Regions from separate parts of the Escherichia sp. MAL-1 genome, predicted to be linked through region 2. Evidence: riboswitches for the same ligand, from Rfam matches in the RefSeq annotation. Region 2 holds a riboswitch; each other region holds the start of a gene.
What was found. A riboswitch is a leader RNA that binds a small molecule or an ion and turns the genes downstream of it on or off. The one in region 2 is predicted to bind thiamine pyrophosphate.
Positions count from the first base shown of each region.

Region 1 (7,838 bases), 560 kb from region 2:
GTGCGGTGAGAACTGTTCCAACTCGGGGTGATTATCGGCATAGCCACCTGGCTGCGTTTTCGAGAAGGCGCTGACGTTATTGATCGCCAGCGGAATAACGCGATCGCGAAACCACGGTGATTCCCGCGTGGAGAGTGACAGTTCAATCTCCGGTGCAAGCAGTCGGAAGGCGCAGATGGTTTGCACTAACTGGCGTTCATCCATAATCGACGCAGGCTCAATGCCGCCAGTACACGGGCGCAGGCGCGGAAAGGAGACAGAGTAACGGCTTTGCCAGTAATGCTGTTGCAGCCATAGCAAATGTTCGGCAACCATATAGCTGTCAACGCGCCAGTTGTCGGAAAGGCCAATTAGCGCGCCGAGGCCTATCTTATCAATCCCCGCACGCCCCAGCCGATCCGGCGTTTCCAGCCGCCAGAAGAAGTCCTGTTTTTTGCCTTTCAGATGATGGCGGGCATAAGTCGCCTCGTGATATGTCTCCTGATAAACCATCACGCCATCCAGACCAAGTTGCTTTAACTCGGCGTATTCCGTCTCCGCCAGCGGTTGCACTTCCATCTGTAGTGAAGAGAACTGTTCACGAAGGGCAGGGAGATGACGACGAAAGTAATCCATCCCCACTTTCGCCTGATGTTCACCAGTGACTAACAGCAGATGTTCAAAGCCCATCTCCCGTATAGCGGCACTTTCCCTGGCAATATCCGCTTCATCCAGCGTTTTGCGCTTGATGCGATTACTCATGGAAAATCCACAGTACGTGCAGTCGTTAGCGCAAAGATTGGAAAGATAAAGCGGGACGTAGAAACTAACTGTGTTGCCAAATCGCTGACGGGTCAGACGCTGCGCCCGTTGGGCCAGTTGTTCCAGATAGCCACTGGCGGCAGGCGATAACAGCGCCATCATGTCGTCGCGGGTGAGTTGCGAGGCATTTAGCGCCCGCTCTACGTCAGCAGCCGTTTTGCCGTTGATACGCAGGCGGATGTCGTCCCAGTCCAGTTGTCGCCAGCGATCGCTGAAGGTTTTCATGCCGATGCCTCCAGAAATCCGGTCAGCGGGCTGGTGGCATGAGCAAAATAACTGCGGCTGCCCGGTCCGGACTGACGTGCCAGTAGGCCTGCTTCTACCGCCAGACGAAATGCCTTCGCCATGTTGACGGGATCGTCCGCGACGGCAATCGCCGTATTCACTAACACCGCGTCGGCCCCCATTTCCAGCGCCTGCGCGGCATGGCTGGGAACGCCGATGCCAGCATCGACAACCACCGGCACTGTGGCCTGCTGGATAATAATCTCCAGCATGGCGCGGGTTTCCAGTCCCTGATTCGAGCCAATCGGCGCGCCGAGCGGCATCACCGCTGCACAGCCGACTTCTTCCAGACGTTTACACAATACCGGATCGGCCCCGCAGTAAGGCAGCACGACAAATCCCTGTTGTACCAGCGTTTCGGCGGCTTTCAGGGTTTCGATGGGATCGGGCAACAGCCAGCGGGCGTCAGGGTGAATCTCTAATTTTAACCAGTTTGTGCCTAACGCTTCACGAGCCAGATGGGCGGCGAAAATGGCTTCTTCCGCTGTTTTCGCCCCGGATGTATTTGGCAGCAGGGTCACACCCGCCGCGATAAGCGGTTCGAGGATAGCGTCGTTGTGCTGGCGCAAGTCGACACGTTTCATCGCCAGTGTCACCAGCTGGCTGCCGGAAGCGCGGATCGCCTCCACCATCAGTTGTGAAGAAGCGAATTTCCCTGTGCCGGTAAACAGATGTGAATCAAACGTTTTGTCCGCAATACGTAACATTTCAACCCCCTGCAATAACCTGAAAAAGCAGGATCTGGTCGCCATCCTGCACGATATGTTGCGCCCACTGCTCACGCGGGACGATTTGCTGATTAATCGCCAGAGCCGCGCCCGCTTGTCGTTGGTCGAGTTGCTCCAGTAGTTCGTGAACAGTTTGCCCGGCGGCGCACTGCATCGCTTGATCGTTAAACAGGATCTGCATTGCTTCCTCCGCATACCGGGCAACCACTGGCGCGGCGCAACGCCAGGCTGCGCCACTGGCTGGATTTACCGTCGAACAGTCGGAGTTCTCCCGCAGGTGTCTCTATACCGCTTAATAACTTAATGGCTTCCAGTGCCTGCAAAGTGCCCATAACCCCGACCACCGGGCCAACCACGCCCGCCGTGCGGCAGTTGCGTTCTGGCTCCTGGTTATCTGGCCACAGGCAGCGGTAACACCCCTGCTCCCAGGGCGGCGTCAGTACCATCAACTGACCGCCAAATCCGACCGCGCTGGCGGTGATAAGCGGCGTGTTGAGTGCCACGCAGGCGGCATTAATCTCCTGGCGAGTCGCCATATTGTCGGTACAGTCGAGCACCACATCGGCCCGTGCAACCGCATCTTTTAACGCCTCACCCGTTAACCGTTGTTGTAATGCTGTCAGTTGAATGTCGGGATTCAACTGTGTCAGTCGCTGTTGGCTGACCTGCGATTTCGGGCGATCGATATCTTCAGTGGTAAAGAGGATTTGTCGTTGCAGATTGCTTAAATGCACATCGTCGTCATCTGCCAGTACCAGCGTCCCGACGCCAGCGCCCGCCAGGTACAGCGCAGCAGGTGTACCCAGCCCGCCCAGACCGATAATCAGCACCTGGCTGTCGAGCAGTTTTTGCTGCCCGTCCAGAGCGATATCGTCGAGCAGGATTTGGCGGCTATAACGCATAAAGTCACGGTCATTCATCGCCAACTCCTGCAATTTCCAGCAACTGTGCCGTTGCCAAACGCCAGTCTGCGGCTTGAGTAATGGCGCTGACGACGGCGATACTGCCGACACCCGTTGCTATCACCGCAGGCGCGCGTGCCAGACTGATACCGCCAATCGCCACGGTGGGATAATCCGCCAGTCGCTCAACATGCCGTGCCAGCTGTTCCAGCCCCTGCGGTGCAGAAGGCATCTGTTTGGTTTGCGTCGGGAACACATGTCCCAGCGCGATATAAGAGGGGCGTGCTGCCAGCGCGACGTCGATTTCCATATCGTCATGTGTCGAAACGCCCAGCCGCAGGCCTGCCGCGCGGATGGCATTGAGATCGGTGGCTTGCAAATCTTCCTGCCCCAAATGGACGCCATACGCCTGATGCTTGATCGCCAGCCGCCAGTAATCGTTGATAAACAATCGCGCGTTATAGCGGCGGCCCAGCGCAATTGCCGCCACGACATCGGCTTCCACCTCTTCATCGCGCCGATCTTTGATGCGTAGCTGGAGAGTACGTACGCCTGCATCCAACAGACGTTCGATCCACTGTACACTGTCCACCACCGGGTACAGTCCTGAACGAAAAGGTACAGGAGGAAAATCAGGCTGATACATCACGCTTCCTCCTTACGCAGGTAGATTTCTCCGCCTCTGGCACGGAAGTTCTCCGACATATCCGCCATTCCCATTTCAATAGTTTGCGTGGCGGCGTAATCACGCACTTCCTGGCTGATTTTCATCGAGCAGAATTTCGGCCCACACATGGAGCAAAAATGGGCGACTTTACCTGACTCTTGCGGCAGGGTTTCATCGTGATAAGCGCGGGCGGTAAACGGGTCGAGGGCCAGATTAAACTGGTCTTCCCAGCGAAATTCGAAGCGGGCTTTCGACATGGCGTTATCGCGAATTTGCGCGCCCGGATGCCCTTTCGCCAGGTCAGCGGCGTGGGCGGCAATCTTATAGGTGATAAGCCCCTGCTTAACATCTTCTTTATTGGGCAGACCCAGATGCTCTTTTGGCGTTACGTAACAGAGCATCGCGCAGCCAAACCAGCCAATCATCGCCGCACCAATCCCCGACGTGAAGTGGTCATAGCCCGGCGCAATATCGGTAGTTAGCGGCCCCAGAGTGTAAAACGGCGCTTCGTGGCAGTGCTCTAACTCCTCGGTCATATTGCGGCGGATCATCTGCATCGGCACGTGGCCTGGGCCTTCAATCATCACCTGCACGTCATATTCCCAGGCAATTTTGGTCAGTTCGCCCAGCGTATGCAGCTCGGCAAACTGCGCTTCATCGTTGGCGTCCTGAATAGAACCGGGGCGCAGACCGTCGCCCAGCGACAGCGAAACGTCATAAGCGGCACAGATTTCACAAATTTCGCGGAAGTGTTGATAGAGGAAATTTTCCTGATGATGGGAGAGGCACCATTTCGCCATAATCGAACCGCCGCGAGAGACGATACCGGTCAGGCGTTTCGCGGTCATCGGCACATAGCGCAGCAGTACGCCCGCATGGATAGTGAAGTAATCCACACCTTGCTCGGCCTGTTCCAGCAGCGTGTCGCGGAACGCTTCCCAGGTAAGATCTTCGGCGATCCCGTTAACCTTCTCCAGCGCTTGGTAGATCGGCACTGTACCGATCGGCACCGGGCTGTTACGCAAAATCCACTCGCGGGTTTCGTGAATATAGCGACCGGTGGAGAGATCCATCACCGTATCCGCTCCCCAGCGGGTGGACCATACCAGCTTTTCCACTTCTTCTTCGATGGAAGAGGTGACCGCTGAGTTGCCGATATTGGCGTTAACTTTTACCAGGAAGTTACGGCCAATAATCATCGGCTCCGATTCCGGATGATTAATGTTGGCCGGGATAATCGCACGTCCGGCAGCAACTTCATCACGGACAAATTCCGCAGTGATATTTTCCGGCAGACGTGCGCCAAAGCTCATTCCCGGATGCTGGTGGCGTAAAACTTCGCTACGGATGCGCTCGCGGCCCATATTCTCGCGGATGGCGATGAATTCCATTTCCGGTGTGATGATGCCCTGGCGGGCGTAGTGCAGTTGGGTGACGCGGCGTCCTGTTTTGGCGCGTTTTGGCGTTAATAAGCCGCTAAAACGTAGCTCGTCGAGGCCATCATCTGCCAGCCGCGCTTTAGTGTAATCGGAACTGCGCACGGTAAGTTCTTCGGTATCGCCGCGCGCATCGATCCATGGCTGGCGTAGTTTTGCCAGCCCTTGCTGCACGTTAATGGCAATCTGCGGATCGCCATACGGGCCGGAGGTGTCGTAGGCCGGAATCGCTTCGTTTTCTTCGTACTGCGGCTGTTCTTTGCTGCCGCCAATTAGCGTCGGGCTAAGCTGGATCTCACGCATCGGCACGCGCACGCCGGGTTGTGTGCCAGTGATATAAATGCGTTTTGAGTTGGGAAAGGCGGTGCCTTCCAGGGTGTCGATAAAATGTTGGGCCTGGGCGCGCTGTTCGCGGCGGGTCAGTTTTGTTGCAGACATAGCTCATTCCAAAAAGTTAAGGACGTGGCTTGTCAGACGACGGATGAAGCAAGAGACGATCGCCGCAAAGGCGATGCGATAGCAGATTAACTCTTGTTCCCTTCGCAGGTATTAGCCTGATCAGGTTCCGCGGATCCCGAATAAACGGTCTCAGCCAGTTAAGGCACTCCGACAAGAAATTAGCCCCCACAAACGGGGCGTTGAATGTAAATTACGCGTTAACAGCGCAGAACTCAAGCAGGATGTTTGACGCGGGCGGCGTCAAGCACCAGCAGAATCAGCTTATCTTCCAGCACAAAGCGCGCTTCCAGCGCCTCGCCGATGTCAGATAAAACCTGTTGAAACTCAAGGTAATTATCATGATCGATGGCGGTTTCCAGGCTGGAATCGTAGTAATCCATAATCTGTTGGGTATTGGCTTCGAGTTGCGGCCAAATCTTCGCGGCGCGCGCGAGTTGCCCGTTGCCTTCCAGCTTATGAAGAATGCGCTCATAAATACTGAAATGTCCGGCAGACAAGTAATCGACCAGGCTCTGACAAAAATCATCAAGGGCTTTTTCGTTTAGCCTCATGTACGATTCTTTGCCAGGCTTAATGCCAACCAGATTGTAGTAAGCCACGAGCAGATGCTTACGTACATGTAGCCAGCGATCAACCAGTTTGTTACTTCCTCTGACGCGCTCCGTCAGGTTATCGAGCTGGTTAAGCATGATTGACTCCGCAAGTTTGTATTCAAAAACTGCTCAGTGAGAAATGTAAAAACCATGTTAAACATGCCAGTGATGCAAAGGTAGTGCAAGAGCTATGGATCGTATAATTGAAAAATTAGATCACGGCTGGTGGGTCGTCAGCCATGAACAAAAATTATGGTTGCCGAAGGGAGAATTGCCATATGGCGAAGCGGCAAATTTCGATCTTGTGGGTCAGCGCGCACTACAAATCGGCGAATGGCAGGGGGAACCTGTTTGGTTAGTACAACAGCAGCGGCGTCACGATATGGGGTCGGTACGTCAGGTCATTGATCTCGATGTTGGGCTGTTTCAACTGGCCGGACGAGGCGTACAACTGGCGGAGTTTTACCGATCGCATAAATACTGTGGTTACTGCGGGCATGAAATGTATCCGAGCAAAACCGAATGGGCGATGCTGTGCAGCCATTGCCGTGAGCGTTACTACCCGCAAATCGCCCCCTGCATTATTGTTGCCATCCGTCGCGATGATTCGATCCTCCTCGCCCAGCATACCCGCCATCGTAACGGTGTCCATACGGTACTTGCCGGATTCGTCGAAGTGGGCGAAACCCTCGAGCAGGCGGTCGCGCGGGAAGTGATGGAAGAGAGCGGAATTAAAGTTAAAAACTTGCGTTATGTGACTTCCCAGCCGTGGCCGTTTCCTCAGTCTTTAATGACCGCGTTTATGGCGGAATATGACAGCGGCGACATCGTGATCGACCCGAAAGAATTGCTTGAGGCGAACTGGTATCGCTATGACGATTTGCCGTTACTCCCGCCGCCCGGCACCGTAGCGCGCCGTCTGATAGAAGATACTGTGGCGATGTGTCGGGCAGAGTATGAGTGATGATACACTGACCGCCTGACGCACTAAGGAACAGCCAAAATGACCGAACTTAAAAACGATCGTTATCTGCGGGCGCTGCTGCGCCAGCCCGTTGATGTCACTCCAGTATGGATGATGCGCCAGGCGGGTCGCTATCTACCGGAATATAAAGCCACGCGCGCCCAGGCGGGCGATTTTATGTCGCTGTGCAAAAACGCCGAGCTGGCGTGCGAAGTGACTTTGCAACCGCTGCGTCGCTACCCGCTGGATGCGGCGATCCTCTTTTCCGATATCCTCACCGTGCCGGACGCGATGGGGTTAGGGCTCTATTTTGAAGCCGGAGAAGGTCCGCGTTTTACCTCGCCAGTCACCTGCAAAGCCGACGTCGATAAACTGCCAATTCCGGACCCGGAAGATGAGCTGGGTTACGTGATGAACGCGGTGCGTACCATTCGTCGCGAACTGAAAGGCGAAGTGCCGCTGATTGGTTTTTCCGGCAGCCCGTGGACGCTGGCGACCTACATGGTGGAAGGCGGCAGCAGCAAAGCGTTCACCGTGATCAAAAAAATGATGTATGCCGATCCGCAGGCGCTGCACGCTCTACTCGATAAACTGGCGAAAAGCGTCACTTTGTATCTGAATGCGCAGATTAAAGCCGGTGCTCAGGCAGTGATGATTTTCGACACCTGGGGCGGTGTGCTTACCGGGCGCGATTATCAACAGTTCTCGCTCTATTACATGCATAAAATTGTTGATGGTTTACTGCGTGAAAACGACGGTCGCCGCGTACCGGTCACGCTGTTTACCAAAGGCGGCGGACAGTGGCTGGAAGCGATGGCAGAAACCGGTTGCGATGCGTTGGGCCTCGACTGGACAACGGATATCGCCGATGCGCGCCGCCGTGTGGGCAATAAAGTCGCGTTGCAGGGTAATATGGATCCGTCGATGCTGTACGCGCCGCCTGCCCGCATTGAAGAAGAAGTAGCGACTATACTTGCAGGTTTCGGTCACGGCGAAGGTCATG
Region 1 is NZ_CM129609.1:4,632,348-4,640,185, reverse strand. It holds gene thiH (2-iminoacetate synthase ThiH) at 1-1,026, opposite strand, end outside; gene thiG (thiazole synthase) at 1,023-1,793, opposite strand; gene thiS (sulfur carrier protein ThiS) at 1,795-1,995, opposite strand; gene thiF (thiazole biosynthesis adenylyltransferase ThiF) at 1,979-2,734, opposite strand; gene thiE (thiamine phosphate synthase) at 2,727-3,362, opposite strand; gene thiC (phosphomethylpyrimidine synthase ThiC) at 3,362-5,257, opposite strand; TPP riboswitch at 5,338-5,438, opposite strand; gene rsd (sigma D regulator) at 5,491-5,967, opposite strand; gene nudC (NAD(+) diphosphatase) at 6,062-6,835, shown strand; gene hemE (uroporphyrinogen decarboxylase) at 6,875-7,838, shown strand, end outside.
Region 1: linked by a shared signal. The riboswitch ahead of thiC (phosphomethylpyrimidine synthase ThiC) and the one ahead of thiB (thiamine ABC transporter substrate binding subunit) in region 2 are both predicted to bind thiamine pyrophosphate.

Region 2 (7,838 bases):
TGCTTTTGAGCACCACCCGGATGCCTATCGCCACCGTCGGTCGCAATGTTGGTTTTGACGATCAACTCTATTTCTCGCGGGTATTTAAAAAATGCACCGGGGCCAGCCCGAGCGAGTTCCGTGCCGGTTGTGAAGAAAAAGTGAATGATGTAGCCGTCAAGTTGTCATAATTGGTAACGAATCAGACAATTGACGGCTTGACGGAGTAGCATAGGGTTTGCAGAATCCCTGCTTCGTCCATTTGACAGGCACATTATGCAAGCATTGCTGGAACACTTTATTACCCAATCTACCGTGTATTCATTGATGGCGGTGGTGTTGGTGGCCTTTCTGGAGTCGCTGGCGCTGGTCGGTTTGATTCTACCCGGTACGGTGCTGATGGCGGGGCTGGGAGCGCTGATTGGCAGCGGCGAGTTAAGTTTCTGGCACGCCTGGCTGGCAGGGATTGTCGGTTGTCTGCTGGGCGACTGGATCTCCTTCTGGCTGGGCTGGCGTTTTAAAAAGCCGTTGCATCGCTGGTCATTTCTGAAGAAAAACAAAGCATTACTCGATAAAACTGAACATGCGTTGCATCAACACAGCATGTTCACCATTCTGGTCGGTCGCTTTGTTGGCCCGACGCGTCCGCTGGTGCCAATGGTGGCGGGAATGCTGGATCTGCCGGTGGCAAAATTCATTACGCCGAATATTATCGGCTGCCTGCTGTGGCCACCGTTTTACTTCCTGCCTGGGATTCTGGCGGGCGCGGCGATCGATATTCCAGCCGGAATGCAGAGCGGCGAGTTTAAATGGTTGCTGCTGGCGACGGCGGTATTTTTGTGGGTTGGTGGCTGGCTGTGCTGGCGGTTATGGCGCAGCGGTAAAGCAACCGATCGTTTAAGTCATTATTTGTCGCGCGGCCGTTTGTTGTGGCTGACGCCGTTGATTTCTGCCATCGGCGTGGTGGCGCTGGTGGTGTTAATTCGCCACCCGTTGATGCCGGTGTATATCGATATTTTGCGTAAAGTGGTTGGGGTTTAGGGGATTGTCTTGTGCGGGTTGCCTGATGCGACGCTGACCGCGTCTTATCAGGCCTACAAAACGCACTGTCCGTAGGTCGGATAAGGCGTTCACGCCGCATCTGACAGTGCATACTAACCCGTAATCCCCAATAGTGCTGAAGCACTCGCCTTACCGCTCAACAACTCATTGGTCTTACCCTGCCAGGCGATGCGCCCGTCGGCGACCACCACCGAGCGCGTGGCGATCCGCGCGGCATCTTCCACACTGTGTGACACCATCAATAACGTCATTTTTTGCTGCTGGCAGCTCGTGCTCACCAGCGTCAACATCTCCTGGCGTAGTGCCGGATCGAGCGCAGAGAACGGTTCATCGAGCAATAAAATCGGCTGTTCGCGTACCAGACAACGTGCTAACGCCACTCGCTGTCGCTGACCGCCGGAAAGCTCGCCAGGTAACCGCGCCATTAAATTATCAATCCCCATCTGGCGGGCGATAGCGTGCATTTTCTCCTGCTGTGCCGCGTTCAGTTTCAATCCCGGATTTAGCCCCAGCCCGATGTTCTGCGCGACCGTCAGGTGACTGAACAGGTTGTTTTCCTGAAACAGCATCGACACCGGACGGCGTGACGGCGGCGTCGTGGTGTGATCAACGCCGTCGATAGTCAGCGAACCGCTGGCTGGCGTCAGAAAACCGGCGATCAAATTCAGCAGGGTACTTTTACCCGCGCCGCTTGGCCCGAGGATTGCCACCTGCTCGCCGCGTTCTACCGTTAAGCTAAAACGCATCGGCAAATGGTGATAAAGCCAGGTGATATCAGTCAGTTTTAACATTTCGCCCCGGTAGTTTTTCAATCACGGTAAACAGCAGAAAACAGAGTAGTAGCAGAATTAACGCGGTGACCGCACCGTCCTGGCTGCGATAGGAGCCAATTTGCTGGTAGAGATAAAACGGCAGGGTACGGAAATCATCGTTACCGAACAACGCCACTACGCCAAAATCACCAATCGACAGCACGCAGGCAAAAGCCAGCGCCTGCGCCAGTGGACGTTTCAGGGCGCGCAGCTCGACCACTTTTAAGCGCGACCAGCCTTCAATGCCCAGCGACTGACACAACATACTGTAGCGGGCGGTGATATCGCGCATCGGGTTTTCCAGTACTTTCAGCGCATAAGGGATCGCCATTAACGCATTGGTGAAAATCACAATGCCGTCAGCAGATTGCGGCAGGCCAATGGTGTTGTTGAGCAGTAAAAAGAAGCCGGTAGCCAGCACAATCCCCGGCATGGCGAGAATCAACATGCCGCTCATCTCCAGCGCCTGACCCGCCAGCATTTTCTGCCGCGCCCGAAGTTCGCGACTGCTCCATAGCAGCATCATGGTCAGCACTACGCACAATACACCTGCCGCCAGCGCAATACGCAACGAGGTCCACAGCGCCTGCCACAGCACCGGTTGTGCCAGCACTTCCGGCAACTGGCGATTTAGCCCATCGACGATCACCGCCAGCAACGGTGGCAGCAACAGCAGCAGCGCCAGCACAATTAACACCGTGTCGCAAATGCGGCTATGCAGACGATCGTCCGGGTCGCGCCAGCCTTGCAGCAGCGTGGTGCCTGGCGCAATGGCCTTACTCAATCGCTGACTCAGCAGCACCAACCCGAGGCAACACACCATCTGGATCAGCGCCAGCATCGCCGCGCGGGCAGGATCGTAGTCGTAACTCAGCGCCTGATAGATTGCCAGCTCGATAGTGGTTGCCTGCGGACCGCCGCCCAGCGACAGCACGGTGGCGAAGCTGGCGAAACAGAGCATAAAGATAAGCGCGGCAACCGGCGGGATTTGTCGCCGTAGCCACGGCCATTCGATGAAGCGGAAAAAATGCCAGCCGCGCATCCCAAGCTGGGCGGCAAGCTGACGTTGCTCGCCGGGAATGTTTTCCAGTGCCTGGAGTAATAAGCGGCTCGCCATCGGTAGATTAAAAAATACGTGCGCCAGCAAAATACCTTGCAGGCCGTAGGGCGAAAAGGTCCACTCCAGACCGAGCGATTGGCAGAGCGATGCCAGCCAGCCCTGACGACCATAGACGCTAAGAATGCCGAAAACAGCAACCAGCACCGGGAGGATCAAGGTCATTGCGCACAGACGCAACAGCGCCAGCCGACCCGGAAAGCGCCTGCGATAGAGTGCGCGGGCGAGGAATATCGCGGGTACGACAGAGAGCAGCGCCGAGAGAAACGCCTGCCAGAAGGAGAAGCGCACCACATGCCACAGGTAGCTGTCCTGCCAGATTGCCACCCAGTTACCCTGCGGCGCGTTCCACCACAGGGCGAGAAACGCCGCGAGCGCAACCGCTACCACCAGCGTGGCGGCGCTTACACCTGGAATTAACCAGCCGGGAATTAACGGCTGACGGCGCGTTGCCATTCGCTAATCCATGCCTGACGTTGTGCCGCCACTTCGGCTGGCGTGAACTCCAGCGTGGTTGCTGGTTTGGTCAATTGTTCAAACCCGGCAGGCAGCGTGACATTTGCCACCGGATACATCCAGTTGCCGGTTGGGATCGCATTCTGGAAAGCCGGAGAAACCATAAACTGGAGAAATTTTTGCGCCAGCTCCGGCTGCTTGCTGGCAGCGGTGCGGGCGGCGACTTCCACCTGCAGATAGTGACCTTCGCTAAAGTTCGCGGCGGCGTAGTTATCTTTTTTCTCTTCGAGAATGTGATAAGCCGGAGAGGTGGTGTAACTCAGTACCAGATCGCTTTCACCTTTTAAAAACAGGCCGTAGGCTTCGCTCCAGCCTTTGGTGACGGTGACAGTTTTCTTCGCCAGTTTCTGCCAGGCCTGCGGGGTGTCATCGCCATAGACTTTTTGCATCCACAACAGCAGACCCAGCCCCGGCGTACTGGTGCGCGGATCCTGATAAATCACTCGCCAGTTTTGATCGCTCTCAACCAGCTCTTTCAGGCTTTGGGGCGGGTTTTTCAGTTTGTTCTTGTCGTAGACGAAGGCGAAGTAGCCGTAATCAAGCGGTACGAAAGTGTCATTATTCCAGCCGCCGGGAACGTTAATGGCATCCGCTGCCACGCCGCTTTTGGCAAACAGTCCGGTTTTACTGGCGGCGTCTAACAGGTTGTTATCCAGCCCCAGAACTACATCGGCTTTGCTGTTTTTGCCTTCCATCCGTAGACGGTTGAGAAGCGAAACGCCATCTTCCAGCGCCACCAGTTTCAGTTCGCAATTACAGTCGGCTTCAAAGGCTTTTTTAACCACCGGACCAGGCCCCCAGTCGGCGGCGAAGGAATCGTAGGTATAAACAGTCAGAACGGGTTTAGCGAAAACGGGCGCTGTGCACAGCAACAGCAGGGGCAGACATTTTTTTAACACTTTGCACCTCAAAAAAGAGTGGCAAAGGACTTGAGAAGGAGCCTCAAATCCCTTCGCCGGCGTTATCCGGATCAGGTTCGACGGGTATTTTCTCAGCGCACGCGTTTGCGTGGCACCCCGTTGAGAACGGCGTTAGTGTAGTGATTTTGTTATCAACCAGCAATCATGGATCCGGTGGCGCAAACCACGCTGATTTAAAATCGAACCAGCCGAGGGTGTTCATGCGCAGGCCGCGCATACTGCGTTGCCCCTGAATGATCAGCCAGTGGTGCAATAATGGCACCATCGCTTTGCTGGCGACCAGTTGCTGGCACCAGTTCGCCAGATTCATCTCGCCATTGCGCCAGCGAGCAGCGTCGGCTTGCCAGTCAATGGGAATGCAATGTTGTAGCAGTGGCACTTCGCATAAATGTGCGAAAACAGAGAAGTCCAGCGGCAGGGTAAAGTTGGCGCTGTTTAGCCAGATATCACTTTCGATCTCTCCTGTATGCCACTGATCGTAGTCGATCTCTTTGATTTCCAGCGTGACCTGGTGACTTGCCAGAATCTGCTGCATGATCCCGGCAATCACCCGATGCTCACTGTGATCCTGATAAAAGGTTAGGGTGAGGCTTTCCAGACCAGCCGGTTTTTCGCTCTTTATGGTGCGGGCATGGTGCCAACGGGGGAGCAGTCCATAAGCCGGGAACCACAGTTGCTGGTACTGTTCCTCAGCGAAATAGACCAGATTAGTTGGAGAAAGCACATAGCTTACCCAGTCCCTGACTTGCTGATTCGCCCCGCGATGGGTGCGGCTGTCGAATAGTAAATAGTAGCAACCTTCCTCCAGGCGGCTTTCAATCTCTTTTTCCTCGCCCTGTGGACCTTTTAGCATCAGACCTCCGGCTGGCTCGTCGGCAATTTCCGGCAGAACCCAGACGTTAACTTCGTCGATTAATGCCCGGTAACCGAAGAAGTCATCGAATGCCTGAATTTTCAGTTGATTGGTGCTGTTGCGGATCACCGCATACGGACCGGTGCCGATGGGATGGCTGGCAAAGTTACTGAGGGTTTCCCATTCGCGCGGCAGGATCATCGCCGGAACTTGCCCCAGCAATAACGGTAACCAGCGGTCCGGTTGCGTGAGATGGATATCCAGCGTCCAGGGCGTCGGCGACACAATGTCAGCAATATGCGAATAGAGCGGCAGCGTATTGATTCGTTTTAAAGAGGCGATCACGTCGTCCATTTCCAGTTCACGACCATGATGAAAATGGACTCCTGGACGCAAAAAGAAACGCCAGTGAAGCGGTGATATTTGCTGCCAGTGGTGGGCGATGTCTGCTTCCAGTTCCCCATTTTCCTCATTTATGCGCGTTAGCGAACTGAAGATTTGCCGGGCAATATGGGTTTCGGAACGGCGCAATGCGCTGCCAGGTAGCAGATTACGCAACGGACGATAGTAGAGCACGCGCAGGATGTGCCGCCCCTGGCGGAAGCTGCGGCCCAGATGAGAAACCAGCATTTGCCGCACAGTCGCTTTGTCGCCAACCAACTGTACTAGTTGGTCGATACGATCCTGCTCCAGCAGGTCTTCCGCCCGCTGTTGCTGAAGCGCCAGCCCGGTATAGAGGAATGTCAGACGCGAGCGTTTACCGCGCCCGACTTCCGCTTCCCACGTCAGCCAGCCGCGATCCTGCATGGTGTTGAGCAGGGTACGCATATGACGACGCGAGCAGCTCAATAACGCTGCCAGTTCGTTGAGCGTTGTGTCCTGCGATTTACCCTCGCAGCATTGCCACAGGCGGATGAACTGTTGTTGCAGACGAGCAGATGGCATAAAAGGGGAACTCCTGCGCAAAAGACAGCAATTTTATTTTCCCTATATTAAGTCAATAATTCCTAACGATGAAGCAAGGAGGTGCCCCATGCGTCAGTTTTATCAGCACTATTTTACCGCGACAGCGAAGTTGTGCTGGTTGCGTTGGTTAAGCGTCCCACAACGATTAACCATGCTTGAAGGACTGATGCAGTGGGATGACCGCAATTCTGAAAGTTGACTTGCCTGCATCATGTGTGACTGAGTATTGGTGTAAAATCACCCGCCAGCAGATTATACCTGCTGGTTTTTTTTATTCTCGCCGCGCTAAAAAGGGAACGTATGATCTGGATAATGACGATGGCTCGCCGTATGAACGGTGTTTACGCGGCATTTATGCTGGTCGCTTTTATGATGGGGGTGGCCGGGGCGCTACAGGCTCCTACATTGAGCTTATTTCTGAGTCGTGAGGTTGGCGCGCAACCTTTCTGGATCGGACTCTTTTATACGGTGAATGCTATTGCTGGGATCGGCGTAAGCCTCTGGTTGGCAAAACGTTCTGACAGTCAGGGCGATCGGCGAAAACTGATTATATTTTGCTGTTTGATGGCTATCGGCAATGCGCTATTGTTTGCATTTAATCGTCATTATCTGACGCTTATCACCTGTGGTGTGCTTCTGGCATCTCTGGCCAATACGGCAATGCCACAGTTATTTGCTCTGGCGCGGGAATATGCGGATAACTCGGCGCGAGAAGTGGTGATGTTTAGCTCGGTGATGCGTGCGCAGCTTTCTCTGGCATGGGTTATCGGTCCACCGTTGGCCTTTATGCTGGCGTTGAATTACGGCTTTACGGTGATGTTTTCGATTGCCGCCGGGATATTCACACTCAGTCTGGTATTGATTGCATTTATGCTTCCGTCTGTGGCGCGGGTAGAACTGCCGTCGGAAAATGCTTTATCAATGCAAGGTGGCTGGCAGGATAGTAACGTACGGATGTTATTTGTCGCCTCGACGTTAATGTGGACCTGCAACACCATGTACATTATTGATATGCCGTTGTGGATCAGTAGCGAGTTAGGATTGCCAGACAAACTGGCGGGTTTCCTGATGGGGACGGCAGCTGGACTGGAAATACCAGCAATGATTCTGGCTGGCTACTATGTCAAACGTTATGGTAAGCGGCGAATGATGGTCATAGCAGTGGCGGCAGGAGTACTGTTTTACACCGGATTGATTTTATTTCATAGCCGTCTGGCGTTGATGACGCTGCAACTTTTTAACGCTGTATTTATCGGCATTGTTGCGGGTATTGGGATGCTATGGTTTCAGGATTTAATGCCTGGAAGAGCGGGGGCAGCTACCACCTTATTTACTAACAGTATTTCTACCGGGGTAATTCTGGCTGGCGTTATTCAGGGAGCAATTGCACAAAGTTGGGGGCACTTTGCTGTCTACTGGATAATTGCGGTTATTTCTGTTGTCGCATTATTTTTAACCGCAAAGGTTAAAGACATTTGATGACGTGGACGATAGCGGAAAGCCCGGTCATTTGACCGGGCAAGGGGATTAATTCATAAACGCAGGTTGTTTTGCTTCATAAGCGGCAATGGCGTCGTCGTGCTGCAAGGTAAGCCCAATACTGTCCAGACCGT
Region 2 is NZ_CM129609.1:4,072,516-4,080,353, reverse strand. It holds gene araC (arabinose operon transcriptional regulator AraC) at 1-170, shown strand, start outside; gene ACU8XX_RS20390 (DedA family protein) at 256-1,020, shown strand; gene thiQ (thiamine ABC transporter ATP-binding protein ThiQ) at 1,134-1,832, opposite strand; gene thiP (thiamine/thiamine pyrophosphate ABC transporter permease ThiP) at 1,816-3,426, opposite strand; gene thiB (thiamine ABC transporter substrate binding subunit) at 3,402-4,385, opposite strand; TPP riboswitch at 4,416-4,515, opposite strand; gene sgrR (DNA-binding transcriptional regulator SgrR) at 4,549-6,204, opposite strand; gene sgrT (glucose uptake inhibitor SgrT) at 6,293-6,424, shown strand; gene setA (sugar efflux transporter SetA) at 6,526-7,704, shown strand; gene leuD (3-isopropylmalate dehydratase small subunit) at 7,753-7,838, opposite strand, start outside.

Region 3 (7,838 bases), 2.3 Mb from region 2:
ACCAAAAAGCACCGGCAAAATGGATATTAAAGTCATGCTCGGCCTGGATGCGCTGATCCTGCTGCGCGATAAAAACTTCCTCGTCTTTTTCTTCTGTTCATTCCTGTTTGCGATGCCACTAGCGTTCTATTACATCTTTGCCAACGGTTATCTGACCGAAGTTGGCATGAAAAACGCCACCGGCTGGATGACGCTCGGCCAGTTCTCTGAAATCTTCTTTATGCTGGCATTGCCGTTTTTCACTAAACGCTTTGGTATCAAAAAGGTATTATTGCTTGGTCTGGTCACCGCTGCGATCCGCTATGGCTTCTTTATTTACGGTAGTGCGGATGAATATTTCACCTACGCGTTACTGTTCCTCGGTATTTTGCTTCACGGCGTAAGTTACGATTTTTACTACGTTACCGCTTACATCTATGTCGATAAAAAAGCCCCCGTGCATATGCGTACCGCTGCGCAGGGGCTGATCACGCTCTGCTGCCAGGGCTTCGGCAGTTTGCTCGGCTATCGTCTTGGCGGTGTGATGATGGAAAAGATGTTCGCTTATCAGGAACCGGTAAACGGACTGACTTTCAACTGGTCCGGGATGTGGACTTTCGGCGCGGTGATGATTGCCATTATCGCCGTGCTGTTCATGATTTTTTTCCGCGAATCCGACAACGAAATTACGGCTATCAAGGTCGATGATCGCGATATTGCGTTGACACAAGGGGAAGTTAAATGAAAACAGAACGTATTCTCGGTGCTCTTTATGGGCAGGCGTTAGGGGATGCGATGGGGATGCCCTCCGAGCTTTGGCCACGCAGCCGCGTTAAAGCACACTTTGGCTGGATTGACCGTTTTCTTCCTGGACCAAAGGAGAATAACGCGGCCTGTTATTTTAACCGCGCCGAATTCACCGACGATACCTCGATGGCGCTGTGTCTGGCGGATGCGTTACTGGAACGTGAAGGCAAGATCGATCCGGATCTGATTGGGCGTAATATTCTCGACTGGGCGCTGCGTTTCGACGCCTTTAACAAAAACGTACTAGGTCCGACCTCGAAGATTGCGCTTAACGCCATTCGCGACGGTAAACCCGTTGCTGAACTGGAAAACAACGGCGTGACCAACGGCGCAGCGATGCGCGTCTCGCCATTAGGTTGTTTGCTTCCGGCGCGTGATGTTGATTCCTTTATTGATGATGTAGCGCTGGCGTCCAGCCCGACCCATAAATCCGATCTGGCGGTTGCAGGCGCGGTAGTCATCGCATGGGCGATTTCTCGTGCCATTGACGGAGAAAGCTGGTCAGCGATTGTTGATTCCCTGCCTTCAATTGCGCGACATGCACAGCAAAAACGCATCACTACGTTCAGCGCCTCACTGGCGGCGCGGCTGGAGATTGCGCTGAAAATTGTGCGCAATGCCGACGGCACCGAATCCGCCAGCGAACAGCTTTACCAGGTCGTTGGCGCAGGTACCAGCACTATTGAGTCCGTTCCGTGCGCCATTGCGCTGGTTGAACTGGCACAAACCGACCCGAATCGCTGCGCCGTCCTGTGCGCTAACCTTGGCGGCGACACAGACACCATCGGCGCTATGGCGACGGCGATTTGCGGCGCGTTGCATGGCGTTAACGCTATCGATCCTGCATTAAAGGCGGAACTGGATGCGGTAAATCAGCTTGATTTCAACCGCTATGCCACAGCGCTGGCGAAATATCGTCAACAACGGGAGGCGGTATGAGCGACGCTCGATTACACACGCTGCTGCCTGAATTAACCTCGCGTCAGCCGGTGATGGTCGTCGGCGCGGCGGTCATTGATGTGATCGCCGACGCTTATGCCCTCCCCTGGCGTGGGTGCGATATCGAACTGAAGCAGCAGAGCGTTAACGTTGGCGGCTGCGCACTGAATATTGCCGTGGCGTTAAAGCGCCTCGGCATCGAAGCGGGTAACGCCTTGCCGCTCGGTCAGGGCGTGTGGGCGGAGATTATTCGCAACCGGATGGCAAAAGAGGGCTTAATCAGCCTGATCGATAACGCCGAAGGTGATAACGGCTGGTGTCTGGCGCTGGTTGAGCCGGATGGCGAACGCACTTTTATGTCATTCAGCGGTGTGGAAAATCAGTGGAATCGCCAGTGGCTGGCGCGATTAACCGTTGCGCCTGGCAGCCTGCTCTATTTTTCCGGTTATCAACTGGCCTCGCCCTGCGGCGAATTGTTAGTGGAATGGCTGGAAAAGCTGCAAGACGTGACGCCGTTTATCGATTTTGGCCCACGTATTGGCGATATCCCGGACGCATTACTGGCGCGGATCATGGCCTGTCGACCTTTAGTGTCACTCAATCGTCAAGAGGCTGAGATTGCCGCCGAACGTTTTGCTTTATCCGCAGAGATAACAACACTTGGCAAGCAATGGCAGGAGAAATTTGCCGCGCCGTTGATCATTCGTCTCGATAAAGAGGGCGCATGGTATTTCAGCAACGACGCTTCTGGCTGCATTCCGGCATTTCCCACGCAAGTTGTAGACACTATTGGGGCGGGCGACAGTCATGCAGGTGGCGTACTTGCCGGGCTGGCCTCTGGTCTGCCACTGGCGGATGCCGTATTACTGGGCAATGCAGTGGCGTCGTGGGTTGTCGGGCATCGCGGCGGTGATTGTGCGCCAACGCGCGAGGAACTACTCCTCGCACACAAAAACGTATAGATCGCTGCGACAGTGGCTAATGCTGTACTCAATAGGCCGTTGCTGTTGGTCAAGCGCCACTTGCTTGATCACCAGCACCGGTATTTTGCTATCTAACTGAATATGTGACTGAAACTCGGCATCCGGCATCCGGGCGCTAACGCGGGAACGCGTACGTTGTGGGTAAATGTGCTGGCTGCGGAAATAGTCATAAAGTGAAATCCCGATGGCATCAACATCATGAATTAAATGCGCCGGAACCCACGATTCCTCAATCGATACCGCTTCTTCATCGACATAGCGAATACGCTTAAGCAAAAAGACATCACTTCCTGCTTCGACCGCCAGCTGCTGCGCGACTTCTTCGGGACATTTCACGACACGCTTGTTAACCCATAGCGTATCGGGCTTTTTCCCGCGCAATACCACCTGCTGAGAAAAACCTCGCGCTTCTTTCAACGAGTATTCGAAGATGTTGTTGATCTGCGTGCCGTAACCGCGCGAACGCGTCACCACACCCTCTTCTTCCAGCGCCTGCATCGCCTTGCGCACCGTAATGCGCGAAACGCCGGTTAACTGACTTAAATCACGCTCACCGGGCAAAATATTGCCATGCTCCAGCACCCCGCTGCGCACGGCATTTTTTACCGTTTCGGCAAACTTAATATAAAGCGGCGTGTTATCCGCCGCTAAAATACGTTCGTTCAGTTGGGCAATCAGCTGGGTATGCGCTTGTTCCATTTGTCTTTTTCCTGCCAGGGAGTCTGGTGGGAGTATATCACTGCTTCTTATTTAAGGCGTTTCTTTAATCCCATCAACGAATCCCTGCAACTCCTCCACCGTGCCATTAAACACATTAAAATCCACCGGACCATTGATGCCATCTACCTGTCCACGGTCGGAATGCTGCCAGAAGCGCCAGGCCATGCCGTCATTGTCCGGACGACGTTGATAGTAGTGAGCCACCCACCACGGATATTCATTGAAATAGCCCGCCAGATTCGTGTGATAAAAAACGGCTCCTGAGTAAATAATCTGCTTTTTCCCCGTACTTTTTTCGACCATTTTTAGCCACTGACTTACCCTCTTGCGTAATTCTTTTGCCGATAATTTTCCTCGCTCTTCTACGTCCAGTACCGCAGGGAAATCGCCTTGTGAGAAATCTACCGTTTGCAGAAATAATCGCACCTGAACCGGTGCTGCTACCGACGGGGAGAAATAATGATATGCCCCGCGCAGCAGGCCATTTTCGCGGCTTAGTTGCCAGTTACGCGAAAAATAGGGGTCCACCAGCTTTTCTCCTTCCGTCGCCTTAATAAAAGCAAACTGTAAGCGGATACCGTTGTCGCGCATTTTTGCCACCCGCTGCCAGTCGATCCGCTCCTGCCAGCGCGAAACATCTATTCCGTGAATGGTGTAACTGGCAGGAATGCGAATAGCGAAAGATTTAACCGGGCGATAACCGTAGAAGTGGATGTAGTCTGTAATCTGAACTGCTGTCGAATAGAAAAAATTCACCGTCTGACGCGGATAAATTGCAACGATGGAAATTAGCCCAAGAGCGCATAATAGAGAGGTGAGTTTTTTTCGACTGGTAATTCTTAGCTGCATTGGTTTCATCCCTGAATGTCAGTGCCAAAGGCTGACAATAACCAAAGCAGCTATAGTACGGTGCTCACCACCAGGCGTGGAAGTGGTGAACCGGACCAATACCGTGACCAACTTCCAGCGTGTCGGCCTGGGCTAACGCCGATGAAAGCCAGCTTTTTGCCTCCTGTACGGTGTCAGCCCAGTTTGTATGGCGCGGGCGTAGTGCAGCCAACGCCGCAGAGAGTGTACAACCAGTGCCGTGGGTGTTTTTGGTCATAATGCGCGGTGCGGTAAACCGTTGTTCACCCTCGCGGGTAAACAGCCAGTCCGGGCTTTGCTCATCATCCAGATGACCACCTTTCATTAGCACTGCGCCACAGCCCATCGCCAACAGCGATCGCCCTTGTTCCAGCATTTCCTGTTCGGTGCGCGCGTGTGGCGCGTCGAGCAAGGCGGCAGCTTCGGGCAAGTTTGGCGTTATTAATGAAACCTGTGGCAATAATCGACTGCGCAGCGTAGCAACCGCCGAAGGTGAAAGCAGCGGGTCGCCGCTTTTTGCCAGCATAACGGTGTCGAGTACCACGTTTTGGATCTGATAACGTTGCAACCGTTCTGCCACCGCTTCAACAATATCGGTTTCCGCCAGCATACCGATTTTAGTGGTATCGATTCGCACATCGCTGAACACCGAATCGAGCTGGGCGGCGACAAAATCAGGCTCAATGCGATACACCGACTGTACGCCACGGGTATTTTGCGCCACCAGTGCAGTAATAACTGAGCAACCATAAGCGCCAAGTGCCGAGAAGGTTTTAAGATCGGCCTGAATCCCCGCACCACCACTCGGATCAGTACCGGCAATCGTCAGAGCGTTAATTCGTTTCATGCCTGCACCTCCTGCGTCAATTGCCAGAGCGCATCAAGGAAATGTGGAACAAAACTGCCTGGCCCCTCGCTTCTGGCGACTGCGCGTTCTCCGGCTTGTTTCATCCAGTGACAGGCAGATGCGACATTTTCCAGCGTATCGCCTGGTAACGCACAGCAGGCAGCGACAACCGCCGATAATGCACAGCCAGTTCCTACCACTTTGGTCATTAACGGATCACCACCGTGAATACCAATGATACGATGTCCATCGGTAACATAATCCATCTCGCCAGTGACCACGACGATTGCGCCAGTTTCCCGTGCCAGTGTTTGTGCAGCGGGTATCGCGTTAGCTGCGGCGTCAGTGGTATCCACTCCCCGTCCGCCATTAGCAATGCCAGCTAATGCCATGATTTCCGAAGCATTACCACGTATCGCTGCCGGTTTAAAAGATAAAAGTTCATGACAAAAATGGCGGCGATAATCGAGCGCACCCACCGCTACTGGATCAAGCGTCCAGGGTGTTTGAGAGCTTTTTGCTTGCTCAACGGCAGCACGCATCGCCTGAGCGCGTGGCTGCGTCAGTGTGCCAACGTTAATCAACAAGGCACTGGCGATAGCCGCAAACTGACTGGCCTCTTCGGTTTCGATAACCATCGCTGGCAATGCACCGAGCGCCAGCAAGGTATTGGCGGTAAAGGTTTGCACCACATCATTGGTCATGCAGTGCACAAGAGGGGAATGTTGGTGAAAAAGGTGTAACGCGTGCGCAGATTGCGCTGAACCCAGCAGGTCGACTTGCATAGTTTGCTCCTGCCATAACGTGAAGAAGCAATGACCTGGTGGTCCGTGACTTCCCTACGCTGGCATTATCCAGATCAGGTGATACGGGTATTTCTCAGCCTTCACGCAGAAGGGCACCCCGAGTCGTTTGGTTGCGATGATAAATCGCAGAGGAGGATGGTAATGTCCAGCGCACGCGTTGTAAACGAGGAAAAACGGCAGTTTTACAATCGCGTTAATAAATTATTTGATATATGAATCCAGCACCTTCAGAACGACATCCAGATCTTCTTCACGTTTTAGCTCATCCCCCTGGTGAACGATGTGTTCCGTCAGATGACCTTTAATCACTTCCCGCATCAGACCGTTTACCGCGCCACGGATAGCAGCAATCTGTTGTAAAACTGCAGCGCATTCGTGCGGCTCGTCGAGCATTTTCTTGAGCGCCACGACCTGGCCCTGAATCTTACTGGCACGCGCTTTCAGTTTCTGTTTATCACGGATTGTATGAGACATGGCAACACCTGGTTAACAAGAATATGAAAAATCATAGCACTATTAATCTACTGGGGGGTAGTATCAGGTACTGGGGGGGAGTAGAATCAGATTGCCGAATTAATACTAAGAATTATTATCATGACCGAATTTACAACTCTTCTTCAGCAAGGAAACGCCTGGTTCTTCATCCCCAGCGCCATCTTACTTGGTGCGCTTCATGGCCTGGAACCAGGGCACTCAAAAACGATGATGGCGGCGTTTATCATCGCCATCAAAGGCACCATTAAACAAGCGGTGATGCTCGGACTGGCAGCAACTATTTCGCATACCGCAGTGGTCTGGTTAATTGCCTTTGGCGGGATGGTGATCAGCAAGCGCTTTACTGCTCAATCAGCAGAACCGTGGCTCCAGCTGATTTCCGCAGTGATCATTATTAGCACCGCGTTCTGGATGTTCTGGCGTACCTGGCGCGGCGAACGCAACTGGCTGGAGAATATGCACGGGCATGATTATGAGCATCATCATCACGATCACGAACATGGCGAGTATCAGGATGCCCATGCACGAGCCCATGCCAATGACATTAAACGACGCTTTGATGGTAGAGAGGTCACCAACTGGCAAATTTTGTTATTTGGCTTAACCGGTGGCCTTATCCCCTGCCCGGCAGCAATTACCGTGCTGTTGATATGCATTCAGTTGAAAGCCCTGACACTGGGCGCAACACTGGTCGTCAGTTTCAGCATTGGCCTGGCGTTAACGCTTGTCACCGTAGGCGTTGGCGCAGCAATCAGCGTTCAGCAGGTCGCAAAACGCTGGAGCGGATTTAACACTCTCGCTAAACGCGCCCCCTATTTTTCCAGTCTGTTGATTGGCTTAGTCGGTGTGTATATGGGCGTACATGGCTTCATGGGCATAATGCGATAACTCAATCCTTTAGGCTTGCATGTTATCTTCAGCCCAGGATGATTCTTAAATCAGCTATTTCCGCTGACTCTCTGCTCGCTAAGGATGCTTTTAGGGCATCCTTTCATTTACACTTTTTACGAAATCATGGGATCACTAACAAAATATCGCTTGTCAGTTATATTGTATGGCAGGAAAGATATGCGACTGATATTACAGATCCCCAAAGTGGAGAGTTTATGACCATTAAAAATAAGATGTTGCTGGGTGCGCTTTTGCTGGTTACCAGTGCCGCCTGGGCCGCACCAGCCACCGCGGGTTCGACCAATACCTCGGGAATTTCTAAGTATGAGTTAAGTAGTTTCATTGCTGACTTTAAGCATTTCAAACCAGGGGACACCGTACCAGAAATGTACCGTACCGATGAGTACAACATTAAGCAGTGGCAGTTGCGTAACCTGCCCGCGCCTGATGCCGGGACGCACTGGACCTATATGGGTGGCGCGTACGTGTTGATCAGCGACACCG
Region 3 is NZ_CM129609.1:1,777,897-1,785,734, reverse strand. It holds gene ACU8XX_RS08595 (nucleoside permease) at 1-724, shown strand, start outside; gene ACU8XX_RS08590 (ADP-ribosylglycohydrolase family protein) at 721-1,725, shown strand; gene ACU8XX_RS08585 (carbohydrate kinase family protein) at 1,722-2,687, shown strand; gene ACU8XX_RS08580 (GntR family transcriptional regulator) at 2,661-3,407, opposite strand; gene ACU8XX_RS08575 (glycoside hydrolase family 25 protein) at 3,459-4,277, opposite strand; gene thiD (bifunctional hydroxymethylpyrimidine kinase/phosphomethylpyrimidine kinase) at 4,342-5,142, opposite strand; gene thiM (hydroxyethylthiazole kinase) at 5,139-5,927, opposite strand; TPP riboswitch at 5,962-6,058, opposite strand; gene rcnR (Ni(II)/Co(II)-binding transcriptional repressor RcnR) at 6,150-6,422, opposite strand; gene rcnA (nickel/cobalt efflux protein RcnA) at 6,543-7,331, shown strand; gene rcnB (Ni(II)/Co(II) efflux transporter accessory subunit RcnB) at 7,550-7,838, shown strand, end outside.
Region 3: linked by a shared signal. The riboswitch ahead of thiM (hydroxyethylthiazole kinase) and the one ahead of thiB (thiamine ABC transporter substrate binding subunit) in region 2 are both predicted to bind thiamine pyrophosphate.